DNA from 4 places in the Sodalis praecaptivus genome. Region 4 is predicted to be linked to each of the others. Evidence: predicted binding sites of a transcription regulator. Region 4 holds the regulator's gene; each other region holds the start of a gene.

Region 1 (7,731 bases), 370 kb from region 4:
CGCCGTATAATCGCCATCCTGTTCCAAGCGACGCAACGTGTCCGTGGGCTCCAGCAGCGCGCGCAGCAGCGCTTTTTTCATATTACGGGTGCCGATAACCCAGGCGGCGATACGGTTAATGGAGGCATCAAAGAAGTCCAGGCCGATATGGACCCGGTTGAACAGTTTTTGCCGCACGATCTCGCTGGCGATCGCCTGCGTTTCATCGTCCAGCAGAACCACATGATCGCTATCCCAGCGCACCGGCCGGCTAACGTGCAGCAGCAAACGCGGGACAAACAGGCTGGCGCTGGAAATTTTATCTGAGATGACCTCGGTGGGATGGAAGTGACCGGCGTCCATGCACAGCGCGGTACCGCGGCTGGTGGCGTAGGCGAGGTAGAATTCCGCCGAACCGACGGTATAGCTTTCCGCGCCGATGCCGAATAATTTACTTTCCACCGCGTCGATATGATGGCGCGGATCCAGTTTTTCCGCCAAAACCGTATCCAGCGCCGCCATCAGCCGCTCGCGCGGCGCCAGCCGATCAATGGTGAGATCTTTCATCCCGTCCGGTACCCAAATATTCATCACCGACGCCGTTCCCAATTCACGGCCGAAATAGGCGGAAATGCGACGGCTGGCCTGGCAGTGCTCAATCCAAAATTGACGAATCTTGTCATCGGCATGGGAAAGGGTGAAGCCATCAGCGCTCAACGGATGGGAAAAGCAGGTAGGATTAAAGTCCAGTCCCAGATGCTGATCCCGCGCCCAGGCGACCCAGCGGGCGAAATGCGCCGGCTCGATGGCGTTGCGCTCTACCGGTTGCTCCGCCTCCAGATAAATGGCGTGCAGATTGAGCCGCTTCGGTCCCGGGATCAGGCTAAACGCCTGCTCCAGATCGGCGCGCAGTTGCTGAGCATTGGTGGCTTTACCGGGATAATTACCGGTGGCCTGAATCCCCCCGGTCAAGGTGCCGGTGGGGTTCTCAAAACCGGCAACATCGTCGCCCTGCCAGCAATGCATCGAAACGGGCAGCGTATCCAGCAGCGCCAGCGCCTGCTCCACGTTGACATCACTATCGGCGTAGCGCTGTTTGGCCAGTTGCCAGGCTTGTTCAAGGGATGAGTTCATAACAGGATTTCCTCTTGCGGATGGCAAAGCGCCTGAAAGCGTTGCCAATGATGGGCAAAATCGGCTATCGGGCTGGGCAGGTAGTGCGCCAGCGGAAAACTGCGCGTGACGATCCGGCGCCAGGCCGCTACGTCCGCCACGTCGTTAAGCGCCATGAGCTGGCACCCCACGTTGCCAAGCGTCGACGCTTCCACCGGCCCCGCGGACACCGGCAACTGGCAGCAATCGGCGGTAAGCTGGTTAAGCCAGCGGTTTTGGCTGCCGCCGCCGACGATATGCAGCCGCGCCGGCGCAATGCCGCGCAGGGCGCTCAGCTCCAGCAGTACCCGACGGTAGAGCATCGCCAGACTGTCAAGAATACAGCGCGCCAGCGCCGCAGCTTCCTGCGGTACCGGCTGCCCCTGTTCGCGGCAGGCCTCGCGGATGGCGTCCGCCATCGAGGGGGGATTGATAAAGCGCTCATCGTTGGGATTGATCAAACGGGTAAAGGGCGGCAGCGCGGCGGCCTCCTCCAGCAGCGCCGGCAGACTCGCAATCCCCAGCTCCTGGGTGATGCGGTTCAGTAACCACAGGCCCATAATATTTTTAAGCACCCGGTAGCGGCCGTTCACGCCGCCTTCATTGGTAATATTCAGCGCCAGGGCGCGGCCGTCACAAAACGGATTGTGGCTTTCCACGCCCATTAACGACCAGGTACCGGAGCTCAGGTAGGCACAGCTTTCGTCTTGCAGGGGCGAGGCGACCACCGCGCTGGCGGTATCATGAGTCGCCACGGCGATAACCGCCACCCGTTGTCCTGACGGGCTAATCCAATAACCGGGCGTATTGCCCGGCGGGCGAGGGGTACCGAACCAATGGCGGGGGACCCCCAGATAGTCCAATAGGGCGTGATCCCAATCATTCGTCGCCAGATTAAGCAGTTGCGTGGTACTGGCGTTGGTATATTCCCAGTTAAGCGCGCCGGTCAGCCGGTAATGAAAGTAATCGGGGATCAACAGCAGATGCGCGACGTTTGCCGCAGCCTCCGGCTGCCGTTGGCGCCAGGCTTGCAACTGATAAAGGGTGTTAAACGGCAGAAATTGGATCCCGGTACGCCGGTAGATGTCCTCCCGGCCCAGTTCGGCGCTCACCTGCGCCATGACGCCATCGGTGCGATGGTCGCGGTAACTGACCGCCGGCGCGACGCGCGCCCCCGCCTGGTCAAGTAACACATAATCCACGCCCCAAGTATCAATACCGATGCTGTCTAGAAGTGTGCCGTCGCGATCCAACTGACCGATGCCGGTAAGGATTTCCTGCTCGAGGCGGTCCAAGTCCCAACAATCCGCCCCCTGCTGCTTAACGAAGCCGTTAGCGAAGCGGTGAACTTCCCGCAGGCTTATCTGCTGCGCGGCGCCGTCCCAGGTCGCCAGCATCACTCGGCCGCTGGTGGCACCCAGATCGACCGCTATGATATTTCGCGTCGCCATAGTCGTTGTCCTCTTTGCTGCTCTGGTTGGCAGTGTAAGCAGGAACAGGCGACGCCACCTTCCGGTGGCTGCCACCGGCGCTAGCGGGCTGGCAAAATCGTCAAGATGAATGTGAATCCGATCACAAAAGCAATATCACCTCCGTTTGTCGCCGCGCCCCCCTCCGGCCGCCTGTGATCTTCGCCGCAAAATCCATCACGGGGGCCGCAAAACTTGAAAAAAAAACCGCAATGCGGCGTTTGACGGTCGGGAATTGAAGGCGCTCCGCATTATCGCGGCATAAGATAAGGTCCCTGTATCATGCTGAGGTGCCTGAAATGACGTTACTGTACGGTGATGATTTTTTTGTTTCCCCAGACGCTACGGTTGCCATCGAACCCCGCCTGCCGCAGTGGGATTTTCCCGAGCATTATCACGATTTCTGGGAGATAGTGCTGGTGGAAAACGGATCGGGCATACATGTCTTCAACGATCAACCCCACACGCTGTGTAGCGGCACCGTCTGTTTTGTCCGGGCCGATGACCACCACCTGTTTGAAAGCGTGGATCGTCTGAATATGATCAACGTGCTGTACCGCGCGCCCAACGGATTTCGTTTTTTGCAGAATATCGCTCCATTTCTGCCGGGCGAAGGGCCAGGCGAGCGACAGGTTCACTGGCAAGTCAATCACGCGGCGCTGCAGCAGGCCAAGCAATTGATTCACACTCTCGACGCGCTGAGCGGCGATCTGTCGCCGGAGAATATTGCCGCCAGCGAAGGGCAATTTCTGCAATTGCTTATCGTGCTGCGCCAGGGCTGTTTCCAGGCCCACAGCGACGGCAACCGCGAGCAGCGTCTGCAAGATCTGTTACGCTGGCTACAGCATAATTTCAGTGACAATGTCGACTGGCTGACCCTCGCCGATCAATTTCAGTTGCCGCTGCGCACGCTACATCGTCAGCTAAAGCAGCAAACCGGGATGACGCCTCAGCGCTATTTGAACCGGTTACGCCTACTGGAGGCGCGCAAGCAGTTAAAACAGTCCGATAAAACGATCACGGAAATTGCCCACGCCTGTGGTTTTAGCGATAGCAATCATTTCTCCACCCAGTTCCGGCGTGAGTTTTCTCATTCGCCGAAAATGCTGCGCCAGGGCTATCCCGATCTGTTGTAGGTGCCGCACGCGACGGGCGGTTATCCGGCCATCACCGCCCCTCCTTCCGCCGCGACAAAAAATGCGTTTTGCAACGATCATCAGATAATTATTTACAAAATTATGTCATTATTCTCAATTGCTTTTTAGCTTAGGGGATGACGGCATGAATGGCCTTAAGCTGCAGGTTTCCGACTATTTCCTGACCGACAAAAACGCGGTCACCGTTGCCGATCGTCGACCACAGCCCGCCTTTCCACAGCATAGTCATGAGTTTGACGAAATCGTCTTTGTCTGGCGCGGCAACGGCCTGCATATTCTTAATGAAGTGCCCTATCCCATCACCTGTGGCGATCTTTTCTATATCAACGCCCGTGACCGCCACGGTTATGAATCGGTCAACGATTTAGAGCTGGACAACGTTCTATACCGGCGCGAACTGCTTACCCTCAACGTAAACTGGCAGGATCTGCTTCCCGGCTATGCTTCGGGGACGCAGGCGCGACAGTATTGGCGTTTAAGCACGCCCGGCATGGCCATTTTGCGCCAGAGCGTCGATGCGCTGGCGCAGGAGTGCATGAAATCCGATGCGCTATCGCTGCTGCTGAGTGAAACTCTGTTTTTGCAGTTGGCGCTGAGGACTAAACGTTTCCGTCATGCCCCGGACAGCCCCTTTATCTCCGACGCCGAACAGCTGGATCTGCTGCTGATGGCGCTGCGCGTCAATATCAGCGCGCCTTTCCGCCTGGATGATTTTTGCCGCCAGTACGGCCTTAACGCCCGCACGTTGCGGGTGATGTTCAAAAACCATACCGGTATGGGTATACATCATTATTTGCGTCAGTTACGCCTGTGCAAGGCGATGGACCTGCTGCGCCACGGTCAGCAGGCGATAGGCGATGTCGCCTCGCTGTGCGGCTTCGACGACAGCAACTACTTTTCAGTGGTGTTCAACCAGGCTTACGGGCTGTCGCCGCGCCAATACCGCCAGCGCTTTCAGAAGGTCCTCAGCCCCGGTTGACGGTGGATCACGCCGCTAGGCCGCACCTATGGCGCGCTTGCGCCGGCGGCACCCGAGGCCTATAGCACGTCCACGCCGATTAATGCCGCAACCGTCACTCGACCGCCGTTTAAGCCGCTGGTTCAACCCGCCCCTACTCTCTTCGGCGCATATGCCGGTCAGGCCACGAGAACCTCTGGCCTCCGCCGATCCACTCTCTGATTTCACCTGCCTTCTTCTTTCCGCCGATCGGGCCGCGAGACGGTCAGCCGACCGCCGTTTACCCCGCGGAGCTCAGGAGGCCATCCCCAAGCCTACGATATTGGCGGCCAGGATAATCACCAGCGCGCCGATACATAACCAGCTTACGGGTTTTTTGCCAACGCCCAGCCACTCTCTCAGCACCAGTCCGACGATGCTGCCGCACAGCACATAGCTGCTCATATGCAGCATCCAGCTAACGAACGCGTACTGGGATGGAATATTGGCATGGCCCCAGGCGTAGAAAAAGAATTGCAGATACCACATGACGCCGGCAAGAATTGAAAACAGCGCATTGGCTATCAGCAGCGATTTCCCGACCGAGAGATCGGCCTTCAGGGAGATTTCCCGGCGCGTAGCGAGCCGGATAAAGCAGTAGCCCAGGTTGACAATAGCGCCGCCGCCCATAATTACCACATAGCTGGGCAGCGCAACGTAAAGCGGGCTAATTCCGGCGTTTTTCGCCGCTTCATGCATCGGTACCGCCGCGTCCATAGCAAACGACATGCCCGCCGAGAAGAAGCCGCAAACGATCGCCAGCAATAACCCTTTCTTCAGGTTGAATTCTTCCGCCCGGATCCCCTGGGCCCGTTCTTTTAACAGGCCGGCATAGCTGACAATACCCACCCCGATGACCGCCACCAGCACCCCGACCAGGGTAATCCGTCCGCCGGTGGTGTTGAGCAGAACGCCGAATTTCCCCTGGAGGAGAGGCGTTAATAATGTGCCGACAATAAGCGTAATACCGATGGCAATACCGATTCCCATCGACATCCCCAGGTAGCGCATCGTCAAGCCGTAGTTAATATTGCCGACACCCCACATCGCGCCGAACAGGAAGACCGGCAGCAGCGTACCCCAGGGAAAACTGCGGTAGTAGGCCCAGAAGTCCGGTAGCAGCATCCAACTGATGACCCAGGGCAGAATGACCCAGGAGAAGAAACCGCCAAGGGACCACATGGTTTCCCAGCTCCAGTGACGAACTTTTTTGAACGGGGCATAAAAACAGGCGGCGCTGGCGGCGCCGATGAAATGCCAGAAGATCCCCAGCACGATAGAACTACCCATGGACAAGCTCCTGTCTGCAAAGTGAGATCGCCGCCGGCGTCGAACTGCGAGGAAGCGGTGATGGAGGAATACGGTCAATAAACGCGGAGGTCAGTGTAGGGATCTTGCCGGGCGTAACGCCTTCGGATCATTGCCATCTTTTTTGCCAGTGTGGCAATATCAGCAACCTGATAGTGAGCGCGGTCACAAACGGATAACATCATGGCGGGCGTAAATTACGGCGGCTAACCTGAATGGCCGCCGCCGGTGGAGAACGTTTAATCCTTTTGGATTAACAGTTCAAAATACAGATTGGTGACGTCCGGATCGTCATCAGGTCCGCCCTGCTCGGTCACCGAGACCATTTTCCAGCCGTCCTGTGCCAGCGCCGGAATGGTTTTGCTGCCAATGTCAGGGCAATTAAACACCGTGCTGTCGGATAATTCATGACTGCCGGGGCCTTTGCTTAAATCGATTTTTACGGTGGTTGAATGGCAAACATGGGCCTGGCCGGCAACGCCGGCGAACGGCGCCACCAAACACGCCGCGGCTAAAAGCATTTGCTTGATTTTCATCTAGTTGTCTTTCCTTGTAGTGAAGCACGATACCGCCGCCCGCTCCTTCGGCGCGGGTCAGCGCCGAGGAACAGCAGCAGCATACGAGACGGCATGACAAGAGGCAAAACAATCCGTGGCCAAAGTGATGTTCACGTAGCAATAAATCGCTGCCCGGTGCCCAGCGTCACGACGCCGGGAGCGCGTTGCGTCATGCCCACGAGGGCGCAAGAAAAGCGGTACGTATGCAGCAATGTCGCGTTTTTTCAGGACGCAGCGGGCGAATGCCGGCTTCCCGAACGCCGACAGCCCATCTGTAGCCCCGGCAGCAGATGGGTTTTCCCTTCGCGGATGAGGTGACGCACCGCGGGCGTCATGGTCAACAGTTCAAAGAGCCCCATCCGCCCGCCCGCGGGGCGCCTGACCAATTGCTGCGCCATCACCCCCAGCAGGCTGCCGGCGAGCAGCGCGCGGGCGAAACTCTGCTGCGCGGCGGGAAAGGCGTCCACCAGCCTGTCGACCGCCTGGCTGGCGCTGCGGGCGTGCAGCGTACACAGCAGAAGATGGCCGGTTTCCGCGGCGGTAAGCGCCAGGGCAATAGTGGCGCAATCGCGCAGCTCGCCAAGCAGGATAACGTCGGGATCCTCGCGCAGGGCGGCGCGCAGCCCCGCGCGGAACCCGCTGCAGTGACGCCCTATTTCCCGCTGATGGATAAGACAATGCCTTGAGGCATGCAGATGCTCAATAGGATCCTCGAGGGTAATGATGTGCAGCGCCCGGCTGTCGTTGAGCTCATTGACCATCGCCGCCAGCGAACTCGATTTCCCGCTGCCCGCCGGCCCGGTCACCAGCACCAGCCCCCGCGGCTGCGCCAGCAGCTCCCCCGCTGCCGCCGGCAGCCCCAGCTCCGCCATGCGCGGCGGCCGGGAAGGGATAAGACGCAGGCTTAAGGCCAGGCCGCCCTGCTGCAAAAAGAAGTGGGCGCGCACCCGCTGGCCGCCGGTTAGCGTCAGGGCCGCGTCCCCCTGACCGCCGCGCGCCAGCAGGTCTTGCTGGCGCGCGTCAAGATAGCGCCGGGCGCAGCCGGCGATGTCGCTCTCTGCCAAGGCCGGCGTCTCCAGCGGCCGCAGCAGGCCATCCACGCGAATTATCGG
Region 2 (7,731 bases), 1.8 Mb from region 4:
AATCAGTCCGCCGACGTTGCCGGCAATGATAACTTTGCTTTGCCACAGCGCCAGCGGGAACAGTGGCACGGCGCTGCGCCGCTGCTCCCGCACCAATAGCACGGCGCTGATAACAGACAGCACCAGCAGTCCCGCGCGCCAGCGGCCCAGCTCATCGCCTTGCAACAGCGCGATAAGCAGGCAACCGACCGCCAGCGTCATATAGGCGATACCGGCCACATCCAGCGATGGCGCGTCATGCCGGTGCGGCGCTGCCGGGAGATAGCGCGCCAGTAAACCCGTCGAGATAATGCCCAGCGGAACATTGACCCAAAACACCCCTGACCAATGATAGTGGCGGACGATAAACGCGCCCATTAGCGGGCCGATAATGGCCGATACCGCCCAGACGCTGGAAAGATAGCCTTGCAGGCGCGCGCGCTCTTGCTGGTTGTAGACATCGGCGATGATCGTAGTGGCGAGCGGCACGATAGCGCCTGCCCCCAGTCCTTGCAGCGCGCGAAACAAAATGAGTGCCGACATATGGCTTGCAAAACCGCACAGTATGGAGCCGCTGAGAAACAGCCCGGTGCCGACAAAAAACACCGGCTTGCGGCCAAACATGTCCGCCAGGCGACCGTATATCGGTATGGAGATGGCCTGCAACAGCAGATAGATGGAGAACACCCAGCTCAGCAGCGGGAAGCCCCCGAGGCTTGCGATAATATCCGGCATGGCGGTGGCGACGATGGTGACTTCCACCGCCGCCATAAACATGGCCAGCATACAGGCAATAAGTATCCAACCGCGCCGCAAGGGCGCAGCGGTTGACGCCGGCGTCTGGTGCATAGGTCCCTGATTGAGCGATTTTTTTGTCCGCTGATTATAGCAGCTGACTCCTTGAGCAAACAGTCGGGTATTGACCGGCACGGGGAGTGTCGGTGTCTGTTGGCCGTTTACGCGGAGTGTTGCGCCCCGACCGCCAGCGGCGACAAATCAATAAATTTGGCCAGGTCCCGCTGCTCCGCCCGCGGCAAATAAGGCAATTCACCCAACTGCGGTGCCGGCATAATGCGGTTGAGTACGCTCAATACTTCGGCGTAGTGCGCCAGTCCCGGATTAATACGGTTGGCAACCCAGCCCAATAACGGTAAGCCGTCGTTGAGGATGGCGCCGGCGGTCAGCATCGCATGGCTGATACAGCCCAGTTTAATGCCGATGACCAGCACCACCGGCAACCGTTCGCGGACAACCCACTCGGAATAGGGCCGATAGTCGTTCATAATCGCACGCCAGCCGCAATTACCGTCCACTACCACCGTATCGGCCAGCGTGGAAAGATGCCGCAGCCCGCGGCTCATGGTGTCATAATCTACCGCCTCACCGGTGAAACAACCGGCGGCGGTCTCAGGGATCAGCAGCGGATTGATATCGCTGTAGGGCCGCGCCAGCGAGGACGACGTCTGCAATATCAGGGCATCGTGATTACGCAGTCCCTCGGCGGTCATCAGATTGCTATCGGCGATAGGTTTATAGCCTATCGTCGTATAATGGCTCGCCGCTAAATGCTGCAATAGCGCGCGCGCGACAACAGTCTTACCGACGGCGGTATCCGTACCGGTGACAAACATATGTTTCAACATGGCAACTCCAGACTGTCGTAATCCATTAGAGTTAATAAAATTTCGCGGGAGGATCAGGAAGAAATGTACGTCATTGCGGCGAGGGGTGGCTTGCGTTAGCGCAATATTTTTGCGGTTTTATCCCTGCATCAGCTTAAGCAAAAGTGAACCATCGTAGAGGGCATCTTTTACCAACGCCGCGCCGGGCATGGTGCCATGATGGCTAAAACGGGTGGCCTGGATTTGAATCCGGCGGCTATAATCCGGCAGCGATTGCTGTTGAATACAGCGTTGCATGACCGGATACAGAATCGACGCCGCGCCGTTGAGCGGCGATCCCACCAAAATTTTCTCCGGATTGAACAGGTTCACCATCATCGCCAGAATGCGCCCGACGTTCAGTCCGACGCCGGTGATGATCTCTTGTGCCACGCGGTCGCCGGCCAGCGCCGCGCTGCATAAGCGTTCCACGCTTAACGGAACGTCGTTGAGCACCGAGTCCGGCTGGCGCTTCAGGCGCTGGCGCGTATGCGCCAGTATACTCTCCATGCCGGCAACGGTTTCGAGACAGCCGCGATTGCCGCAGTAACATCGCCTACCGTCGGGGTCGATTTGCGTATGGCCGATCTCCACCAGGGAGCGGCTGCCGCGGTGCAGCAGCCGACCGCCGGTGATGACCCCGGCGCCGACATTATGATCAATGACAATCTGTACCACGTCGTTACACCCACGTGCTGCCCCGTACAGCGCTTCAGCCATGGTCCAGGCGCAAATATCATGCTGCAGGTAGACCGGCACGCCGATATGGCTGCTGAGGACCTCCCCCAGCGGCATATAGCAAACATCGTACCACGGCATGCGGTGTATGATACCGGCCTGCGCGTCGATAATGCCGGGCACCGTGACCGCGATAGCCGTAAGTCGCTCCAACTGACGCTGATGGCGGGTAAAAAATGCATCCACCTCGGCAATGAGGCGCGTGAGCAGCGGTAAGGAAGCCTGCGACGGCAAGGAGACGGTATCTTCCACCACCAGTTTGCTGGACAGTTCGCGCAGCGACAGCGAGAGACTGCCGTGACTGATGTGCAGCGAGAGAAAATGCCAGGCCTGCGTCTCCACCACCACGCCAACGGCCGGCCGGCCGCGTAATCCGTTTTCCTGATACTCCGTCTCGCCTACCAGATGCGCTTCCATCAATTCGCGCACGATTTTGGTGATACTGGCGGGGGCCAAATGGGCATATTTGGACAGCGCGATACGGGAAACGGGACCATACGTGTCAATCAGACGATACACCGCACCTACATTCGCCTGCTTAATTTGATCAATATGCCCGGGTTGACCAATGCCAATCACTGACCCGCTCCCGCTATTTTTCACGCTATAAAATAATAAGATTGGGGGTATGGTGAAACTTTTACGTTTAGCCGTCAACTATTTGATTGGAAATGTGATTTACCGCACATATTTGTTGCGGGCACCGGCGCAGCTCTCGCCGGTAAGGGCGCTGCGGTCGGCCATCATTACTGCCCCTGTAGCATTAAATGTATCATGCGCTGCGCCGAGGCCGACAGGGCGCGCTGGCGGTTGGTGACCAGCCAGACTTCGGTTTTGGCGTCCGGCTCCCGCAGCGCCAGATAGCGCACGCTGTCGATTTTGATGCGCAGAAATGACGCCGGCAGTATCGATACGCCGAGGCCTGCCGCCACCAGACCGACGATGGTCATCGCCTCGCCGACCTCCTGGGTAATATAGGGGTCGATATCATAACGTTTGAGCAGCAGCAGGATCTCGTCATACAGCGCGGTACCGACCTTGCGATCAAAAAAGACGAACGGCTCGTCCGCCAGCTGGCGCACCGTGATGCTTTCGCCCGCCACGCTGGCAAGCGGGTGATCTTGATGCACCACGGCGATGAGGGGTTCGCGCAGCAGTAATTGATAGTCCAACGCATCCGGCAGCGGCGTGTTGCGCATGATACCGATATCCAGTTTGCCGGTCAGTAACGGTTCAATCTGCTGCTTGGTATTGGTATCCACCATTTGGATATGCACATCGGGGTGCTGTTGACGAAACGCCAACAGGCTGGCGGAAATGGATTTGATAAAAGGCGCGGAAGCGGTAAAGCCGATGGTAACCTCGCCGAGTTCCCCGCGATGTACCCGCGCTGCCCGGTCCGCCGCCTGATTGACCTGGGCGATGATTTGCCACGCCTGTTCCAAAAATTGTCGTCCGGCCGGCGTCAGCCTGACGTTGCGGTTATTGCGCTCCAAAAGCAGCGCCCCCACCTGCTGCTCCAGGATCTGGATCTGCTGGCTTAACGGCGGCTGGGAGATGTGGAGCTTCTCCGCGGCGCGGCCAAAATGCAGCGTCTCGGCCACCGCGATAAAATAGCGTAAATGCCTAAGCTCAATATTCATATTTTAAATATATCAATTATGATTATTAATATATTAGACAAAAAAATTGCCGTTTTCTATCCTTATTAAACGATTCAGCTACTCAGCGGCGGCCGTCGCTGAGGTTAACCCTGCATGATGTTGGCATTAAGGATTTATCGTGAACACCCTTTCGCGCACGACGGCTTCATCGCCGGACGCGCCGGCGACGCGTATCGCCCAGCCCGTAACTGCTCCGTCCCGTTCGTTGTATATCAAACGCGGCACGCCACAATTTATACAGCTTACCCTGGCGCTGTTTTCCGCCGGTCTGGCTACCTTTGCCCTGCTCTATTGCGTCCAGCCTATCTTGCCGGTGCTGTCGGCGGATTTCGGCGTCTCTCCCGCCGCCAGTAGCCTTTCCCTCTCGGTATCCACCGGCACGATGGCGCTGGGGTTGCTGTTTACCGGTCCCTTGTCGGACGCGGTAGGCCGTAAATCGGTTATGGTGGTGTCGTTAATACTGGCCGCCAGTTTTACCCTACTCAGCGCGTTTATGACCAGCTGGCAGGCTATTCTCCTGACGCGGGCCTGTATCGGACTGTCGCTCAGCGGCGTCGCCGCGGTGGCGATGACCTATCTCAGCGAAGAGATCCATCCCAGCGTGGTGGCCTTCTCCATGGGGCTGTATATCAGCGGCAACTCCATCGGCGGCATGAGCGGCCGGCTGCTGAGCGGCGTTATGACCGATTTATTCTCCTGGCGGATTGCGGTGGGCTGCATTGGTTTGATGGCGCTGCTGGCCGCGCTGATGTTCTGGCGCATATTGCCCGCGTCGCGCCATTTCCGCCCGACGTCGTTGAAACCCCGCAATTTGGCCATCAATTTCCGCCTGCATTGGCGTGATAAGGGTCTGCCGCTGCTGTTCATCGAAGGGTTTTTGCTCATGGGCTCGTTCGTCACGCTGTTTAACTATATCGGCTATCGGTTGCTCTCGCCGCCGTGGTTGCTCAGCCAGGCGGTGGTGGGCTTACTGTCGGTCGTCTATCTGACCGGCTCCTGGAGTTCACCCAAAGCCGGCGCGCTTACCGCACGCTACGGCCGCGGTCCGGTTATGATGGTGGCCATTTTAATCATGGTGGCCGGCTTGCTGCTGACGTTGCTGGCGCAGTTGGTAGCCATCTTCATCGGCATGATGTTGTTCGCCGGCGGTTTTTTTGCCGCGCATTCCGTCGCCAGCGGTTGGATTGGCCGCCGCGCGCGTCGCGCCAAAGGACAGGCCTCCTCGCTGTATTTGTTCTGTTACTACCTCGGCTCCAGTACCGCCGGTACTCTGGGCGGGTTCTTTTGGCACGGCTACGGCTGGGCGGGCGTCGTGGCCTTTATTACCGTGCTCCTGCTGGTTGGCCTTTACGTCGCCCAACGCCTGCGCCGGTTGCCGGAACTGCGCGCGGTATAGCGCTGAGCGGCTAAAGCCGCTTGGTGGCGCAAAGGCGGCAGACGCAGACGCCGACGGCGCAGGGTTCCTCTGTTTTCGTCGCGCGGCCTGCCTTGCATTTTTGCCGTTAGCGTCCTGGTGGGCGATGTCGGCGCCAGAGCCGCGGCGAGGCGCGAAGGCGTGCGCTGGCCCTGGTCTTCCCTCCCTTCGTTATGCGCTTTCGCCCGTGTTGCGACTCCTGGACGTGAACGGCTGAGTTGATTTCCTGACGAGGTTTCTGGACGTGACGGCCTCTCTTTCGTTAAGGTAATAACCGTAGTATAGTCTTAAAGCGTATAGTATGTTGTAACTAATAGCGAGATGGAACTATGCCCTCTTTGGATTTGACACAGCGTCTTAACGCCTGCTTCAACACCCTGCAGCTGCGCCTGGAGGCCCTAGGACCGCTGCTTGGCGGTTTTCGTCTGCTGGCCGCCCGCGTCTTTACTCTCCCAGAAGTGGAAAAAGGTCAGGAGCAGGCCGAAATCACCACGCTCGAGGTACAACAGCAGGTGGGAAAAACCGCGCTGGCGACCGGCCTGGCGCATTATCAGCGCCTGTTTATTTATCATCAGAAGTCTGACAGCAGCAGCAAAGCGGCGATTCGCCTACCGGGCGCCTTATGCTTCGCCGTGGATGATGATCAGTATGCGTCCGCCCTCGCCTTGGTGGGCGAAATCAACGACCTTAAAGCGCAACTGGCCCAGTTGATTACCGTCGAGTCGCAGCTCCCGCCGGAGCAACGTTTTGACTTTGTACATCGCCATTTGCGCGGTCTGAAAACCCTGAGCGCCTATCGTGGCCTGCAGGTGATTACCGATCCAGACTCTGTGCGTTTTGGCTGGGCAAATAAACAGGTTATCAAAAATCTAACGCGCCAGGAGGTGCTGACGATGCTGCAAAAAAGCCTGCAAGGCGGCCGCGCGGTCCCTCCTTACACCCGGGAGCAGTGGCGGGAGCGGGTGCGCGATGAGATTAACCAGGTGTCAAAACTGCCGCCGGACACCCCGCTGAAAATCAAACGGCCGGTAAAAGTACAGCCGATCGCGCGGGTGTGGTACCAAACGCGGCAAAAGCAGGTGCAATACGCCTGCCCTTCTCCGCTTATCGTGCTCTGCCGCACGCAGCAGGGAGCCACGGTGCCGGCGCTGGGGGAATTGCTGAATTATGACCGCCGCACCATCCGCCCGAAACACGTACCGGCCGCGCTGCCCGCCCATTTACTGATTGAACGACTGCATCTCTATGTCGCCACCTAAGGCGAGCCTCTGCCTATGGCCCGCCTTGCGCCGGTTATTAGACCGTAAACGGTCAGCTTTTCATGCTGCCGACCATGTCTTCCGGTCGGACCCATTCATCGAACTGCTGCTCCGTCACATACCCCAACTTCAGCGCTGAAGCCTTAAGCGTCAGCCCCTCTTTATGGGCTTTCTTGGCGATTTCCGCCGCCTTGTCGTAGCCGATATGGGTATTGAGCGCCGTCACCAGCATCAGTGATTCATTGAGCAACTGATCGATACGATCGCGGTTAGGTTCGATGCCAACCGCGCAGTGATGATTGAAACTGTCGATACCGTCCGCCAGCAGGCGCACCGATTGCAGGAAATTATGGATAACCATGGGGCGGTAAACGTTTAACTCGAAATTACCGGAGGCGCCGCCAATATTCACCGCCGCGTCGTTTCCCATCACCTGGCAACACAGCATGGTCATCGCTTCGCACTGGGTCGGGTTGACTTTGCCCGGCATGATGGAGCTGCCCGGCTCGTTTTCCGGAATACTCAGCTCGCCGATTCCGCAGCGTGGACCGGACGCCAGCCAGCGCACATCGTTGGCGATTTTCATCATCGACGCCGCCAGCCCTTTCAGGGCGCCATGGCCGTGCACCAGGGCATCACAGGTGGCCAGGGATTCAAACTTGTTAGGCGCGGTGACAAACGGCTGTCCAGTCAGTTCCGCCAGCGCTTTCGCCACGCGAACCGCATATTCTGGATGGGTGTTGAGACCGGTGCCCACCGCGGTACCGCCCAGCGCCAGTTCGCACAGATGCGGAATACTTTGCTCAATATGCTTTGTGCTGTGCTCAAGCATCGCCACCCAGCCGGATATTTCCTGCCCCAGCGTCAGCGGCGTGGCGTCCTGGAGATGGGTTCGGCCGATTTTCACAATATCGTTAAAGGCGGCGGCCTTGGCGGCCAAGGTTTTCTTTAATATCGCTATCTGCGGCAGCAGATGTTCACGCACGGCAATAACCGCAGCGACGTGCATCGCCGTG
Region 3 (7,731 bases), 1.4 Mb from region 4:
TGACTGCCGCCGAAGCCGATGGCATCGCCGTTGTCATCCAGCAGACGGGCGCCCAGCGCCTGCACCATGCCGGCGCCGCCGTCGTTGGTGGCGCTGCCGCCGATACCGATAATGCAGTGCTTGACGCCGTGATCCAGCGCGCAGCGAATCAACTCGCCGGTGCCGTAGGAGGTGGTTAGCAGCGGATTGCGATCGTCGCTGCGCACCAGCTCCAGCCCGCTGGCGGCGGCCATTTCGATAAACGCGCTGGAGCGATCGCCGGACAAGCCGAAGAACGCCTCTACCGGTTTGCCGAGCGGCCCCGTGACCTGCACGCGGATAATTTCGCCGCCGGTGGCCGCTACCATGGCCTCCACGGTGCCCTCACCGCCATCCGCCACCGGCAGCTTGACGTAATCGGCGTCGGGAAACACCTCACGAAATCCTTTTTCGATCTGCGTCGCGACTTCCAACGCCGATAAACTCTCTTTATATGAATCCGGAGCGATGACTATTTTCATAAACTACCCGCTACGCCTGTTGAGAGCTGAAGCCGGCGGAGTGGGCGTTCCGCCGGTTGAAGGAGCGCCCGGCAGGCGCCCGAGGCCGTCACTGCCGCTGCACGACAACATGAGCCAATTTTTCATAATAGCAGGCCAGCGCGCTATGGTCCGCGTTACCCAAATCGTCTTGCTTCAGCGCCTGCATCATTTCCATCACCGCGGCGGTCAGCGGCAGTTGTGCGCCCACGCCGTGGGACGTATCCAACGCATTGGCCAAATCCTTGATGTGCAGATCAATACGGAAACCAGGTTTGAAATTGCGGTCCAGCACCATCGGCGCCTTGGCATCCAGCACGGTGCTGCCGGCCAGACCGCCGCGGATTGCTTGATACACCAGTTCCGGATCCACGCCGGCCTTGGTGGCAAGCACCATCGCTTCCGACATGGCGGCAATATTCAGCGCCACAATCACCTGATTCGCCAGTTTGGTGACATTACCGGCGCCAATGTCGCCGGTATGCACCACCGAGCCGGCCATCGACTTGAGCATGTCCACATGGCGCTCGAAGATGCCTTTATCGCCGCCGACCATCACCGACAGCGTGCCGTCGATAGCCTTCGGCTCGCCGCCGCTTACCGGCGCGTCCAGCATTTGTATCTGTTTCGCGGCCAGAGCCGCGGCAATTTCCCGGCTGGCCAGCGGCGCGATTGAACTCATATCGATGACCACGCTGCCGGCTTTGGCTCCCTCTATCACGCCATTTTCGCCGAGCACCACCTCTTTGACATGGGGTGAGTTAGGCAGCATGGTAATGATCACCTCGCACTGCTCGGCCACCGCTTTCGGCGACGTCGCCCGCTCGGCGCCGGCGGCCACCACATCCTCAACCGATTCGGTGTTGCGATCCAGCACGACCAATGCGTAACCCGCCTTCAGCAGGTTTTTACTCATCGGTTTACCCATGATCCCCAGGCCAATAAATCCAATCTTCATCGTAACATCCTCTTGACTCGTGTAATTGACGCGGCGCGGCGTTTAGCGCTCGGCGTTCAGCCTTTGGCGTTTAGCGCCAGGCGCTCAGCCTTTGAATTTGTCGCACAGGGACTGGGTCGCGCTGCGAAACACCCCCAAATCGCTGCCGACGGCGACAAAGCGCGCGCCCCATTCCAGATAGCGCCGGGCATCGGCTTCGGCCGGCGCCAGAATGCCGCTCGGTTTGCCCTGCGCCCGCGCACGGGCGAAAATATGCTGGATCACCCGCTGCACTTCGGGATGATTGGGCGCCCCGAGGTAGCCCAGCGCCGCCGACAAATCCCCCGGGCCGACAAAAATACCGTCCACGCCATCCACCGCGGCGATGGCATCGATATTGTCCACCCCGTCCTGGCTCTCGATTTGCGTCAGCACGGTAATGTTGTCGTTGATTAGCGAAAAATACTCCGGCACGGTGCCGTAATTGTTGCAGCGGTGGGACACCGAGACGCCGCGGATGCCCGCGGGCGGATAGCGCGTGGACGACACGGCCCGCAGCGCTTGCTCCTCGGTTTCGACGAAAGGAATGAGAAAATTATAGAAACCAATATCCAGCAGACGCTTGATAATCACCGGTTCGTTGGTGGGCGGGCGCACCACCGGCGCGCTGGGGCTGCCTTTGAGCGCCATCAGCTGCGGAACGAAGGTCGTGATATCATTGGGCGCGTGTTCGCCGTCCAATACCAGCCAGTCGAATCCCGCCAGCCCCAGCACTTCGGTGGACACCGGATTGGCCAGCGCACACCAGCAGCCGATCAGGGTATCCCCTTGCAGTAAACGCTGACGAAAACGGTTCGGCAGTAATGGATTGTTCATAATGATCCTCTTACATTTGGACTAAAGTGCGGCGCGGCCGGCCGGTCGCCGGCCGCCTCGTCAGGATTTTTTCAGCACCAGACGTTTGATTTCGCCTACCACCACCAGATAGCAGAACATGGCCGCCAGGGCGGAGCAGCCGACAAACACCAGCGCCATATTGAAGGAGTGCAACTCTTTGACCATATAGCCGATGACCAGCGGCGTAACGATGGAGGCAACGTTACCGAACACGTTAAACAGTCCACCGCACAGCCCGATCATCTCTTTCGGCGCGGTATCCGCCACCACCGGCCAGCCGAGCGCGCCGAAGCCTTTACCGAAGAACGCCAGCGCCATTAACGCTACCACGACAACGGTATTGTCGGTGTAATTGCACAAGATAATGCTGGTCGCCAGCAGCATACCCAGCACGATGGGAATTTTACGCGCCACGGTCAGCGAAAACCCGCGCCGCAGCAAATTATCCGACACAATGCCGCCCAACACGCCGCCGGCGAAACCGCACAATGCCGGAATCGACGCCACCAGGCCGACTTTCAGTATCGACATCCCCTTGTCCTGTACCAGGTAAATGGGAAACCAGGTGAGGAAGAACCAGGTAATACTATTGATAAAATACTGGCCGAAAAACACGCCGAGCATCATGCGGCTGGTCAACATCTGGCGCACATCGCTCCAGTGCGGCCCCTCTTTTTTACCGGCCGTGGGCGAGTCCATATCCACTACCGCGCCGCCGGCGGACATATATTCCAGCTCTTGCGCCGACACCTGGGGATGCTTATTCGGGTTATGGATAAATTTAATCCATATCACCGTCAGGACGAAGCCCACAGCGCCCATCACGGTGAAGACATGTTCCCAGCCCCAGGTATAAGTCAACCAGCCCAGCAGCGGCGAGAAAATCGCCAGCGAGAAGTATTGCGCCGAATTGAAGATGGCCGAGGCGGTACCGCGCTCGCGGGTCGGGAACCAGGCGGCGACGATACGGGCGTTGGCCGGAAATGACGGCGCCTCCGAAAAGCCGAGCATAAAGCGCAGGAAAAACAGCGTCATGGCGGCATAGGCGATAGGGAAGAAACCGACGAACCCTTGTAAAAAGGTAAACAGCGACCAGAAAAACAGACTGTAGCTGTAGACCTTTTTCGATCCGTATCGGTCTAGTAACCAGCCGCCGGGAATTTGCATAATCAAATACGCCCAGCCGAAGGCCGAGAAAATCTGCCCCATTTGGCCCGCATCCAGGCCGAGTTCTTTCGCGACATCGGTTCCCGCAATCGACAGGGTGGCCCGGTCGGCGTAATTGATGGCGGTGACCATAAAGATAATGAACAAAATCCAGTAACGTATATGGGTCTTGGTTTTATTAGCGGTCAGAGGTGCAATACTCATAGGTCAGGCCCTAATCAGGCGATAACGACGCGCGAAAATAAAAGGCAAAAGGGTATGCGTGCGCTATCCAGGGTTTACTATTCTCGTAAGAGGCTATTTTTTTTCACCGTATTGCTAGTGCCTTCACTTAATAAGGCCCGTTTAGTATAAAAATCACCGCTGCAAATAACATTATGCGTTTGCACAACAATAACCCTGAATAACGTGGTATTTTCGTGCCGATATCCAGCGCGAGTCGATGCGCGTCACGTTATCTTAGCGCGGGGCCAGTCCCGCCGCGCCTTAGTGACCCTAGTCACATCCCGTTCATCATCCGCCTGATAAATTGCCGTCTCATGGGTATAAAACAGGTCATTTGCACAATGCCAGCCGTTGGCATTGCGATTATAATAACGGCATAAACCGTGTTGTTATCGCTTATCGTCCTCACTTTCAGGTCAACCCACCCTGGCTGTTGTTACGGAGACCTCTATGTCTGTTATTCACACGCGAAGCGCTGAGCAAGCCTTCTATATAAAAGTGCACGATACCGATAATGTGGCCATTATCGTCAATGATCATGGCTTGCCGGCCGGCAGCCGTTTTCCGGACGGACTGGAATTAATTGAGCATATTCCCCAGGGACATAAAGTCGCGCTGAACGATATCGCCAAAGGCGGCGCCATTATTCGCTACGGCGAAATCATTGGCTATGCGCTGCGCGCCATCGCGCGCGGCAGTTGGATTGATGAATCGTTGGTAGAGCTGCCGGTGGCGCCGGCGCTGGAAACCCTGCCGCTGGCGACCAAGGTGCCGCCGCCGCTGCCGCCGTTGGAAGGCTACACCTTTGAGGGCTATCGCAACCCCGACGGCAGCGTCGGCACCAAGAACCTGCTCGGCATCACCACCAGCGTTCATTGCGTTGCCGGCGTGGTGGAGTTCGTGGTGAAGCTTATCGAACGCGATTTACTGCCGAAATACCCGAACGTTGACGGCGTGGTGGGCCTGAATCATCTGTACGGCTGCGGCGTGGCGATCAATGCGCCGGCCGCGGTGGTGCCCATTCGCACGATTCATAATATCGCCCTTAACCCCAACTTCGGCGGCGAGGTGATGGTCGTCGGGTTGGGCTGCGAGAAACTCCAGCCGGAGCGCCTGCTGGCCGGTAGCGAAGACGTACAGCCGATTGCGGTGGAAGCGGCGAGCATTGTGCGTTTGCAAGATGAAAAGCACGTCGGTTTTCAATCGATGGTGGCGGATATTCTGGCGGTGGCGGAGCGTCATCTTCAGCATCTTAACGGCCGCCAGCGCGAAACGTGCCCGGCGTCGGAGCTGGTGGTGGGCATGCAGTGCGGCGGCAGCGACGCGTTTTCCGGCGTGACCGCCAATCCGGCGGTGGGGTTCGCCTCGGATTTGCTGGTGCGCTGCGGCGCTACGGTAATGTTTTCCGAAGTCACCGAGGTGCGCGACGCCATCCATCTACTGACCCCCCGCGCCGCCGATGAAGCCGTGGGCCGCCGCCTGCTGGAGGAGATGGCCTGGTACGACAATTATCTCAGCCTGGGCCAGACCGACCGCAGCGCCAACCCCTCTCCCGGTAACAAAAAGGGCGGATTGGCCAACGTGGTGGAAAAAGCGCTCGGTTCAATCGCCAAATCCGGCACCAGCGCCATCGTCGAAGTACTCTCTCCCGGTCAGCGCCCCACCCGGCGCGGCCTGATTTATGCCGCCACGCCGGCGAGCGATTTTATTTGCGGCACCCAGCAGCTGGCGTCCGGGATTACGGTGCAGGTATTCACCACCGGACGCGGGACGCCTTACGGCCTGGCGGCGGTGCCGGTGATCAAAATGGCGACCCGCACGGCGCTGGCGGACCGCTGGTATGATTTGATGGACATTAATGCCGGTACTATCGCCACCGGCGAGGCCACCATTGAGGACGTCGGCTGGCAGCTGTTCCACTTTATCTTGGAGATTGCCAGCGGCCGGAAGAAAACCTGGTCTGACCAATGGGGGATCCATAACGCGCTGTCGGTATTCAATCCGGCGCCGGTCACCTGACGCGCAAGACGCCAGCGCGATGCTGGCGTGGTACGCCGGCCTGTATATCCCTCGGCCCCGCGCCCGCTGACCGGGACTTTGCCGGTCGGCATCAGCCGCCTACGGCTGGCAGAAAAATCGTTACGCACAGCATTGATCTTAGGCCAGACGTAAGGCAATCCGTTACCGGCAGCGTAGGGTGATTTTTAAGTTGCGGCCGTCAGGCTGCCCTGTTCCTGTCTCAACCGGTGGGCATGCTTGGCCGGGGAGATGCCGAATACCCGGGCATAGTCACGGCTGAACTGTGAAGGGCTTTCATAACCCACCTGGAAGCCAGCACTGGCCGCGTCGGCTGCCTCACTCACCATCAGCCGCCGCGCTTCCTGTAGCCGCAGATGCGTGCGGAACTCAATAGGACTTAAGGTCGTCACCGCCTTGAAATGAAGGTGGAAGGTGGAGCGGCTCATTCCCGCAATCTCGGCGGCGTAGGCAATACGACAAGGTTCGCGAAAGTGTGTTCTTATCCACAGGATCGCTCGGGCAATCTGATTGAGCCGGCTGTCCGCCAGCGCCATGTTCCTGATGATGTCCCCACTGGGCCCGACCAGGAGACGATAGAGGATTTCACGCAGGGTAAGCGGCGCGAGGGCATCGATATCATCGGGTGTATCCAGCAGCCCGAGCAGGCGGATTGCCGCATCAAGCAATTGCGGGGAGGTTTTGTTCAACGTTAACCCAGCAAGAGGGGGGCGCTCCTCCCTGGCGGCTGCCGGATGGCAGAGGGTGAGGTCTGACAGCTCGGCCGAGTCCAGGTCGAGTTGAAGACACAAATAAGGATGGCTTGCGCTGGCCTTGATGACCGATCCCATCACCGGTAGCGCAACGGAAGCCACCAGATACTGCGCAGGATCGTAGCAATACGCCGTGGACCCGAGGGAGGCTTGCTTCGTCCCTTGGGCAACCAAGCAGAGTGTCGGGCCATAGATCACCGGCATTGGCACGGTGGGAGAAGAACTGCGATGCAGTTTTACCCCCGGAATGGCGCTCGTATACGTGCCATCTGCCGACGCATGGCGACCGATGAGATCAACCAACCTATCAAGTCTGTTCATTGCTTTTATGCTACAGCAGCCATCGCAAAAGGCAAAACCCGCCGTGCAAACACCGGACGATCGGGCAAATCAATAGGACAAGCAGGCTACCTCTGCCAAAGCGCGCTGCATCAAGATAGTGCCGTGGATAACCCACTGCACTTACACCAGAGGATAGCGCTACATGACCACATCAAGCTCTCTAGACCACTACCGTCTGCTCGGACGATCCGGCCTTCGCGTTTCACCGCTTGCGCTCGGGACGATGACCTTCGGCACCGAATGGGGCTGGGGCAGCGACGAGGGCGAGGCAAAGCGCATCTTTGATGCCTATGTTGACTGCGGCGGCAATTTCATTGACACCGCGGTCAACTATACGAACGGCAGCGCCGAGAAAATCCTCGCCGGGATGATCAAGGACAAGCGAGAGCGTCTGGTCCTGTCAACCAAGTTCACCATGGCTCGCGAGCAGGGCAATCCCAATTCGGGCGGTAACCATCGCTATAATCTCGTCCGCTCGGTGGAGGACAGTTTGCGCCAACTCGACACGGATCGCATCGACCTGCTGCACGTGCATGCCTGGGACTTTACCACAACGCCCGAAGAGGTAATGCGTGCGCTTGATGACATGGTGCGGGCGGGGAAAATCCTCTATGTCGCCATCTGCAATACACCCGCTTGGCGCATCTCACAGATGCAAACCCTGGCCGACCTGCGCGGCTGGTCTCCTTTCGTCGCGCTACAGGTAGAATACAGCCTGGTCGAGCGATCGGTTGAGCACGAGCTATTGCCGATGGCGCAGGCGCTGGGTCTGGGTGTACTACCCTGGTCTCCGCTCGGCGGGGGTATCTTGACCGGCAAATACCGTCGCGCCGATCTGTCGGAGGAGAACGTCGCC
Region 4 (7,731 bases):
CACGATCGCGATTTTCTCGATCCTATCATCAATCGGGTGCTGCATATCGAACAACAGATCCTAAATGAATATACCGGCAACTACTCGTCGTTCGAGCAGCAGCGCGCCACCAAACTGGCGCAGCAGCAGTCGCTCTACCAGCATCAGCAGGAAAAAGTGGCGCATTTGCAGCACTACATCGATCGCTTCCGCGCCAAGGCAACCAAAGCCAAGCAGGCGCAAAGCCGCATCAAAATGCTGGAAAGAATGGAGCTTATCGCCCCGGCGCATGTGGATAACCCCTTTCAATTCAGTTTCCGCGCGCCGGAAAATTTGCCCAATCCGCTGCTCACCCTGGAAAAAGTCAGCGCCGGCTATGGCGATAACCTGATTTTACGCTCCATCAAGCTCAATTTGGTACCCGGTTCACGCATCGGTCTGCTGGGACGCAACGGCGCCGGTAAATCGACGCTTATCAAGCTCCTGGCCGGAACCCTGCCGCCACAGTCGGGGACGGTGTCGCTGGCGAAAGGCATCAAGCTTGGCTACTTCGCCCAGCACCAGTTGGAGTTTTTGCGCGCCGATGAAACGCCGCTGCAACACCTGAGCCGGCTGGCGCCAAAGGAGTCGGAGCAAGCGCTGCGCGATTTCCTGGGCGGCTTCGGCTTTCAGGGCGATAACGTCACCGACCAGACGGCGCGCTTTTCCGGCGGCGAGAAAGCGCGGCTGGTGCTGGCGCTGATTGTCTGGCAGCGTCCCAATCTGCTGTTGCTTGACGAACCCACCAACCACCTGGACCTGGATATGCGTCAGGCGCTCACCGAAGCGCTTATCGATTTCGCCGGCGCGCTGGTGGTCGTGTCCCACGATCGCCATCTGCTGCGCTCCACCACCGATGAATTTTACCTGGTGCATGACGGCCAGGTTGCGGCCTTTGACGGCGACCTGGAGGATTATCAGCAGTGGCTGGCCGAACTTCAGCGCCCGCGCACGCAGGATGACGATACACAAGCGTCCCCCGCCGGCGTCAATACGGCGCAGACGCGCAAAGATCAGAAACGGCGCGAGGCGGAATTTCGTAAAGAGACCCAGCCGCTGCGTCAGGCCATCGGCCGCTATGAACAGCAGTTGGCTACGCTTGAAGCGGAGCTGGCCGAGGTGGAAGGCCGGCTGGGGGATAGCGCGCTGTACGAAAGCGCCCGCAAAAGCGAACTGAGTGACTGTCTGCAGCGGCAAGGGAAACTGAAATCGGCGCTGGAGGAAGCGGAGCTGGGCTGGCTGGAAGCCCAGGAACAGTTGGAGACGCTGTCGCAGGCGTTTAGCGCGGAATAGTTGCGCTCAGCGTCACACCAGCATTGCGCAGACCGCGGGCGACATCAACGTCGCCACGGGCTGAGCGCCAAAACAGTAGTCTGCGGACCGCGGGCAGCGTCAACGTCGCCACGGGCTGAGCGCGCTCAGCGCCAAATCAGCAATACGCAAGCCGCGGTCAGCAGTCCCATGGCCAGATTGAAAAGCGTCCAGGCCCGCCGCCCTTTCAGCAGCCGGCCGATCACCGTACCAAACACGAGCCAGATGGCGCCCGAGACGATATTGACGGCGGCGATGCCGATGCTTATCGCGATCACCGACCCCGCATACGCCTCCCCGGCCAGGCTAAAGCTGGCCACCGCGCCGAGGGCCATCAACCACGCTTTCGGATTGAGAAATTGTAGCAGCCCGCCTTGATAAAATGGCACCGGCCGCGGCGGCGCCGAGTCGGTATCGAGCTTTTCATAAACGGCGGTGGCAATTTTCCACGAAAGCCACAGCAGATAGAGGCTGCCGGCGACTTTTAGCGTAAAATGCAGGGCGGGATAAAGGGTGATGAGACTGCCGACGCCGCAAGCCACCAGCAGCAGCATGCACTGCATGCCGAGCATAATGCCGAGCATCAGCGGCATGGAACGCCAAAAGCCGAAATGGGCGGCCGAGGCGGTGAGCAACATATTATTAGGACCGGGAGTAATAGCGGCGACCCAGAGAAAACCCAACATCGATAAAAACAGACCCAGCTCCATATATCCCGCACTATTGCTCCCGACGATGACGTTTATGAAATTAACAGTGCGATGCCGATTCGACAAGCGAATTGTCGGTGAAATTTCGTCACGCTGTCGCCCCGACCACCACTGGAGAAATGCCGAGAATGATCATTCCCTGGGAGCAGATCGATCCCGCCACGTTATATAATTTGATCGAATCGTTTGTGCTGCGCGAGGGCACGGATTATGGCGAGCGGGAACAAAGCCTGCAACAAAAGGTAGCGGATGTGTTACGCCAGGTGCAGTCCGGCGAAGCGGTGCTGGTGTGGTCGGAGCTGCACGAAAGCATTAACATCATGCCGCGCGGTCAGTTCCGCCCCGATTAGCGACGGCGATGCGGCTCTTCCCCGCCGCCGCCGCGCCCGGCCGTGCGTCCGCATGGCGGAAACGAGCAAGCCTCGCGGTGGCCCTGCGGCGCCAAACGTGATAACAATAACCTTCGGCCGCCCGCACGTCATCTGACAGAGGTTATCAACACTATTAAGGTCTCATCATGTCAGCACAACATCCAATTATTGCGGTTACCGGCTCCAGCGGCGCCGGGACCACGACCACCAGCCTGGCTTTTCGCAAAATCTTTCAACAGTTGAACATTCGCGCCGCGGAGTTGGAAGGCGATAGCTTTCACCACTTCACCCGGCCGGAAATGGATTTAGCCATTCGTAAAGCGCGCGATTTAGGTCGGCACGTGAGTTATTTCGGCCCGGATGCGAATAACTTCGATCTTCTGGAAAGAACATTTTATCACTATGGGGAAAGCGGACGCGGGCAGGCGCGCAAATATTTGCATACCTACGACGAAGCGGTTCCTTATAATCAGGTCCCCGGCACCTTTACCCCCTGGCAGCCCCTGCCGGAGCCTACCGACGTCCTATTCTACGAGGGGCTGCACGGCGGCGTTGTGACCGAGCATAATGACGTTGCGCGGCACGTGGATTTGCTGGTGGGGGTGGTGCCGATAGTCAATCTGGAGTGGATCCAGAAATTGGTGCGCGATACCAACGAGCGGGGCCACTCCCGCGAAGCGGTCATGGATTCCGTGGTGCGATCCATGGAAGATTATATCAATTTTATCACGCCGCAATTTTCCCGTACCCATATCAACTTCCAGCGGGTGCCGACGGTGGACACCTCCAATCCGTTCGCCGCCAAAGCGATCCCGTCGCTGGACGAAAGCTTTGTGGTTATTCACTTCCGCGGCCTGGACGCCATGGATTTTCCCTATTTACTGGCGATGCTGCAGGGATCTTTTATTTCCAATATCAATACGCTGGTGGTGCCGGGCGGCAAAATGGGTCTGGCGATGGAATTGATCATGGCGCCGCTGGTCAAGCAATTGCTGGAAGGGAAACCGATTCGCTAAGCGGCTTGACGCGGGCGCCGCGCGCGGGAACGACGCGCGGCGCCAATCGGGTGGGGCATGATGCGGCTTAGCGCTGCGCCCCGACAGTCAAGCGCGCCCCGCGCGCTCAGTCGAGGTGACGTACCTCAAAGCTGTGGGTAATATTGGCGGCTTTCCCCAGCATCAGCGAGACCGAACAATACTTTTCCGCCGACAGCGCGACCGCGCGCTCGACGATCTTATCCGTCAAATCGCGGCCGGTGACGATAAAATGCAGATTGATTTGGGTAAACAGACGCGGCGCTTCCTCGCGGCGCGTTGAGGTTAACTTGACCTCACAGTCGCGCACATCGGCGCGGCCCTTTTGCAGAATCGAAACCACGTCAATAGCGCTACAGCCGCCGGCGGACATAAGCAGCATTTCCATTGGGCTTGGGGCCTTTTCGCCGCTGTTGCCATCCATGATAATCTGGTGGCCCGAGGCGGATTCGCCGATAAAAGACAGCCCTTCCACCCACTTTACTCGCGCTTGCATATCGTTAACTCCTGATAATATTCTTTGTGAAAGACTACCTTTTTGCCGCCAAACTGGCAATGTAACCGCAGATGCATCATGCTGAAGCGAGACAACACAAGACAGTCTCTTAAAGCTATGCTAAAAAACAAGGCAGGATCGAACTCACCGACAGTGAAAGAGCAAGAGAGCGATCGAAACGTCACCAACATTGGACCCTGATAAGTTCCCTTGCGAGGTTCCGTTTATGAACGGAATGACATCATAATAACACCTTACCTTACAGGGAATACGCCGTTCCTAAACAGGGCGGCGATGACAAAAGAGGATAACAGCGAATGGTTCTCGGCAAACCGCAAACAGACCCGACTCTCGAATGGTTCCTGTCTCATTGCCATATTCATAAGTATCCATCGAAGAGTACGTTGATTCACCAGGGTGAAAAGGCAGAAACGCTCTACTATATCGTCAAAGGCTCCGTCGCAGTGCTTATCAAGGACGAAGAAGGCAAGGAGATGATCCTCTCCTACCTCAATCAGGGCGATTTTATCGGCGAACTGGGGTTGTTTGAAGAGGGGCAGGAGCGCAGCGCATGGGTGCGGGCGAAAACGGCCTGCGAAGTGGCTGAGATATCCTACAAGAAATTTCGCCAGTTGATTCAGGTCAATCCCGACATTCTGATGCGCCTGTCTTCACAAATGGCCAGCCGCCTGCAGGTGACCTCAGAGAAAGTCGGCAACCTGGCTTTCCTGGATGTGACCGGGCGTATCGCGCAAACGTTACTGAATTTAGCCAAGCAGCCGGACGCCATGACTCACCCGGACGGTATGCAAATAAAAATCACCCGGCAGGAAATCGGCCAAATAGTTGGCTGTTCACGGGAAACGGTCGGCCGTATTTTGAAAATGCTTGAGGATCAAAATCTCATCTCTGCCCACGGAAAAACCATTGTCGTTTACGGAACCCGCTAATCCCCTTTCACCACGGGCATGGTCAGGACGGCCATGCCTCTTTAGCTGACTTATGTGGCGCAGACTCATCTACCACCCCGAAGTAAATTATGCCCTGCGGCAGACCATTGTGCTTTGCCTGCCGGTCGCCATCGGACTGATGTTCGGCAGCCTGCAGCAAGGTCTGCTGTTCTCGCTGGTACCCGCCTGTTGCAACATCGCCGGGCTTGATCAGCTCCATAAACGTTTCTTTAAGCGGCTGGTGGTCGGCGGCTCGCTGTTCGCCCTGAGCAGTATTTTTATCCAGCTGCTGTTGGCGCACGGCGTGCCGCTGCCGTTTGTCATGCTGGGGTTGGCGCTGCTGTTCGGCGTCAGCGGCGAAATCAGCCCGCTACACGGCCGCTTGCTGCCGGCATCGCTAATTGCCGCGGTATTTACCCTGGGGCTGACCGGCAATGTGCCGCTTTGGCTGCCGCCGCTGCTCTATCTGGCGGGGACTGCCTGGTATGGGCTGTTTAACGCGCTGTGGTTCCGGCTATGGCAAGAGCAGCCGATGCGCGAGGCGCTCAGTCTGCTCTACCGCGAACTGGCGGATTATATCGAAGCGAAGTACAGTTTGCTGACTCAGCACACCGATCCGGACAGTGCGCTACCGCCGCTGTTCGCCCGCCAGCAAAAGGTCATCGACCAGATTGCCCAAGTGTATCAGCAGTTGCATATGCTCTCGGCCAACCATCTCAGCCAGTACAAAAGACTGTTGCGCGCCTTCCAGGTCGCGTTGGATTTGCAAGAGCATATCGCGGTGAGTCTGCATCAGCCGGATGAAGTGCAAAAGCTGGTGCAGCAAAGCCACGCCGAGGCGGTGTTGCGCTACAACGCGCGTATCGTCGCCGCCCGGCTGCGCGTCCTGGCGGACGATATTCTCTATCACCGCCAACCTGACCGGTTTGCCGCGGATGCCGGCCTGTCGGCGCTGGAAAAAATTGCCCGCCACCATCCGGATAATCCGGTAGGCCAGTTCTGCTATTTCCATTTCAGCCGCATCTATCGCCTGTTGCGTTCCCAGCGCCCCCTCTATCGTCGCGATGTGATGGCGGATAATCAGCAGCGGTTGCCGTTCTGGCCGGCGCTGCGCAGTTATTGCTCCTTGAAATCGATGGCGCTGCGCAACGCCGCCCGCCTGGGCCTCATGCTGGCGATCGGCAGCAGTTTGGGCCTGGTGTTCAATCTGCCGAAACCTTACTGGATCCTGATGACCATCATGTTTGTCAGTCAGAATGGTTACAACGCGACCCGGGTGCGTATACAACATCGGGCGCTGGGTACCCTGGCGGGGCTGGTGATTGCCGCGGGTACGCTGCAACTAAAGATGGGCGACGGCGTCATCCTGAGCGGCATGCTGGTGGTGACTCTGGCCGGCTATTTGGTACTGCGCAAAAATTACGGTCTGGCGATGACCGGTATGACGGTGGTGACGGTGTATACCCTGCAATTGTTGTCGTTGAACGGCGCGCATTTCCTGCTGCCGCGGCTGGTGGATACCTTGATTGGCTGTATGCTGGCCTTTGGCGGCACGCTGTGGCTGTGGCCGCAATGGCAGAGCGGGCTGTTGCGCAAAAACGCCCATCAGGCGCTGGAGCGGGATCAGGAAGCGTTGCGGCTGCTGTTGCAGCCCGACCCCGGCGCGCCCGCGCTGGCTTATGCCCGCATGCGGGTCAACCAAGCGCACAATGCCTTGTTCACCTCCCTAAGCCAGGCGATGCAGGAGCCGGGGTTTAATTCCCGCTATCTGAGCGATATGCGCTTATGGGTCACCCATAGTCAGTTCATTGTCGAACACATCAACGCCATGACGACGCTGGCGCGCGATCACTATATGCTGACCGATACCTTGGCCGCCGACTATCTGGCCTCCTGCGAGGTGGCGCTGCAAAGCTGTCAGCAACGGCTGGAATATGACGGCCCGAGCACCGAAAATCCGGGTATTTTCAACACTGATGGCCCGCAGGATCAGGCGGTGACGCTCATGGAACGTCACTTGCGGCGCATATTGTTCCATCTCGGCGTGATGCATACGATTTCGTCGGTGGCGTGGCCGCAGCGGCCGCAGCACGGTTTTTGGCTCGCGCGCCGTTTGCGCGATACGCCGCCAAACTAGCGCCGTGGCCGGTGAGAGGGCAAAACCGCCTCAGGCCGGCGCAACGACAGGCGTAGCGCAGACCGGCCGATAGCGATGGCGTCTTGGTAAACGTCCCTGATGCCGGGGTTGAAAGCGCAGCGCCGGACGCGTGAAAAACCGCCCGCGCAGAAAAGCGGCGGACGACAGGAACGCCGATGCGGACAATAGCAACACCGATGCGGACGACAGGAACGCCGATGCGGCGCCGGCGTTGCCGTTGTCCCTCTGTCAGGCCGCGCCCGTCACCTGCGCCACGGCTTTCTCAAACCGCGCCAAGCCCTCGTCAATATCGGCAAACGTTACCACCAACGACGGCGCGAAACGAATCACATCGGGGCCGGCATTGAGAATCATGAGCCCTTCCAGGGCGGCGGCATGCAGGAAATCCCGCGCCCGCCCCTGATAGCGCGGCGCCAGCTCCGCGCCGAGCAGAAGTCCCATACCGCGCACCTGTGTAAAGACCTGATATTTTTCGTTAATGTCCTGCAGCGCTTGGACGAAACGCTCGTGGCGTTCATTGATACCGGCCAGCACCTCGGGAGAGTTGATCACGTCCAGCGCGGCTTCCGCCACCGCGCAGGCCAGCGGGTTACCGCCGTAAGTCGTGCCGTGGGTGCCAACGGCCATAGCCGAGGCGATATTTTCGCTGGTTAGCATCGCGCTTATCGGAAAGCCGCCCCCCA

The links. The regulator CRP, encoded in region 4, controls carbon source genes, mostly activating them, when cyclic AMP is high. The targets are predictions, from matches to a motif close to ATGTGANNNNNNTCACAT.
Region 1: the regulator CRP is predicted to act here: its motif matches at 2,692-2,709, upstream of rhaB (rhamnulokinase).
Region 2: the regulator CRP is predicted to act here: its motif matches at 3,050-3,067, upstream of mlc (ROK family transcriptional regulator).
Region 3: the regulator CRP is predicted to act here: its motif matches at 4,007-4,024, upstream of garD (galactarate dehydratase).

The regions. Positions count from the first base shown of each region.
Region 1 is NZ_CP006569.1:821,440-829,170, reverse strand. It holds gene SANT_RS03775 (L-rhamnose isomerase) at 1-1,113, opposite strand, end outside; gene rhaB (rhamnulokinase) at 1,110-2,582, opposite strand; gene rhaS (HTH-type transcriptional activator RhaS) at 2,900-3,736, shown strand; gene SANT_RS03760 (helix-turn-helix domain-containing protein) at 3,882-4,736, shown strand; gene rhaT (L-rhamnose/proton symporter RhaT) at 5,010-6,044, opposite strand; gene SANT_RS03750 (hypothetical protein) at 6,302-6,598, opposite strand; gene SANT_RS03745 (type IV pilus twitching motility protein PilT) at 6,844-7,731, opposite strand, start outside.
Region 2 is NZ_CP006569.1:2,287,357-2,295,087, forward strand. It holds gene SANT_RS10140 (MDR family MFS transporter) at 1-828, opposite strand, end outside; gene bioD (dethiobiotin synthase) at 936-1,622, opposite strand; gene mlc (ROK family transcriptional regulator) at 1,740-2,957, opposite strand; gene SANT_RS10155 (LysR family transcriptional regulator) at 3,125-4,021, opposite strand; gene SANT_RS10160 (MFS transporter) at 4,161-5,438, shown strand; gene tus (DNA replication terminus site-binding protein) at 5,786-6,715, shown strand; gene fumC (class II fumarate hydratase) at 6,768-7,731, opposite strand, start outside.
Region 3 is NZ_CP006569.1:3,732,490-3,740,220, forward strand. It holds gene SANT_RS16685 (glycerate kinase) at 1-500, opposite strand, end outside; partial or broken gene garR (2-hydroxy-3-oxopropionate reductase) at 589-1,482, opposite strand; gene garL (2-dehydro-3-deoxyglucarate aldolase) at 1,561-2,331, opposite strand; gene SANT_RS16700 (MFS transporter) at 2,392-3,723, opposite strand; gene garD (galactarate dehydratase) at 4,195-5,763, shown strand; gene SANT_RS16710 (AraC family transcriptional regulator) at 5,949-6,854, opposite strand; gene SANT_RS16715 (aldo/keto reductase) at 7,018-7,731, shown strand, end outside.
Region 4 is NZ_CP006569.1:454,921-462,651, reverse strand. It holds gene SANT_RS02055 (ABC transporter ATP-binding protein) at 1-1,311, shown strand, start outside; gene SANT_RS02050 (LysE family translocator) at 1,437-2,039, opposite strand; gene SANT_RS02045 (YheU family protein) at 2,168-2,389, shown strand; gene SANT_RS02040 (phosphoribulokinase) at 2,557-3,426, shown strand; gene SANT_RS02035 (OsmC family protein) at 3,533-3,940, opposite strand; gene crp (cAMP-activated global transcriptional regulator CRP) at 4,258-4,890, shown strand; gene SANT_RS02025 (YccS/YhfK family putative transporter) at 4,943-7,027, shown strand; gene argD (bifunctional acetylornithine/succinyldiaminopimelate transaminase) at 7,277-7,731, opposite strand, start outside.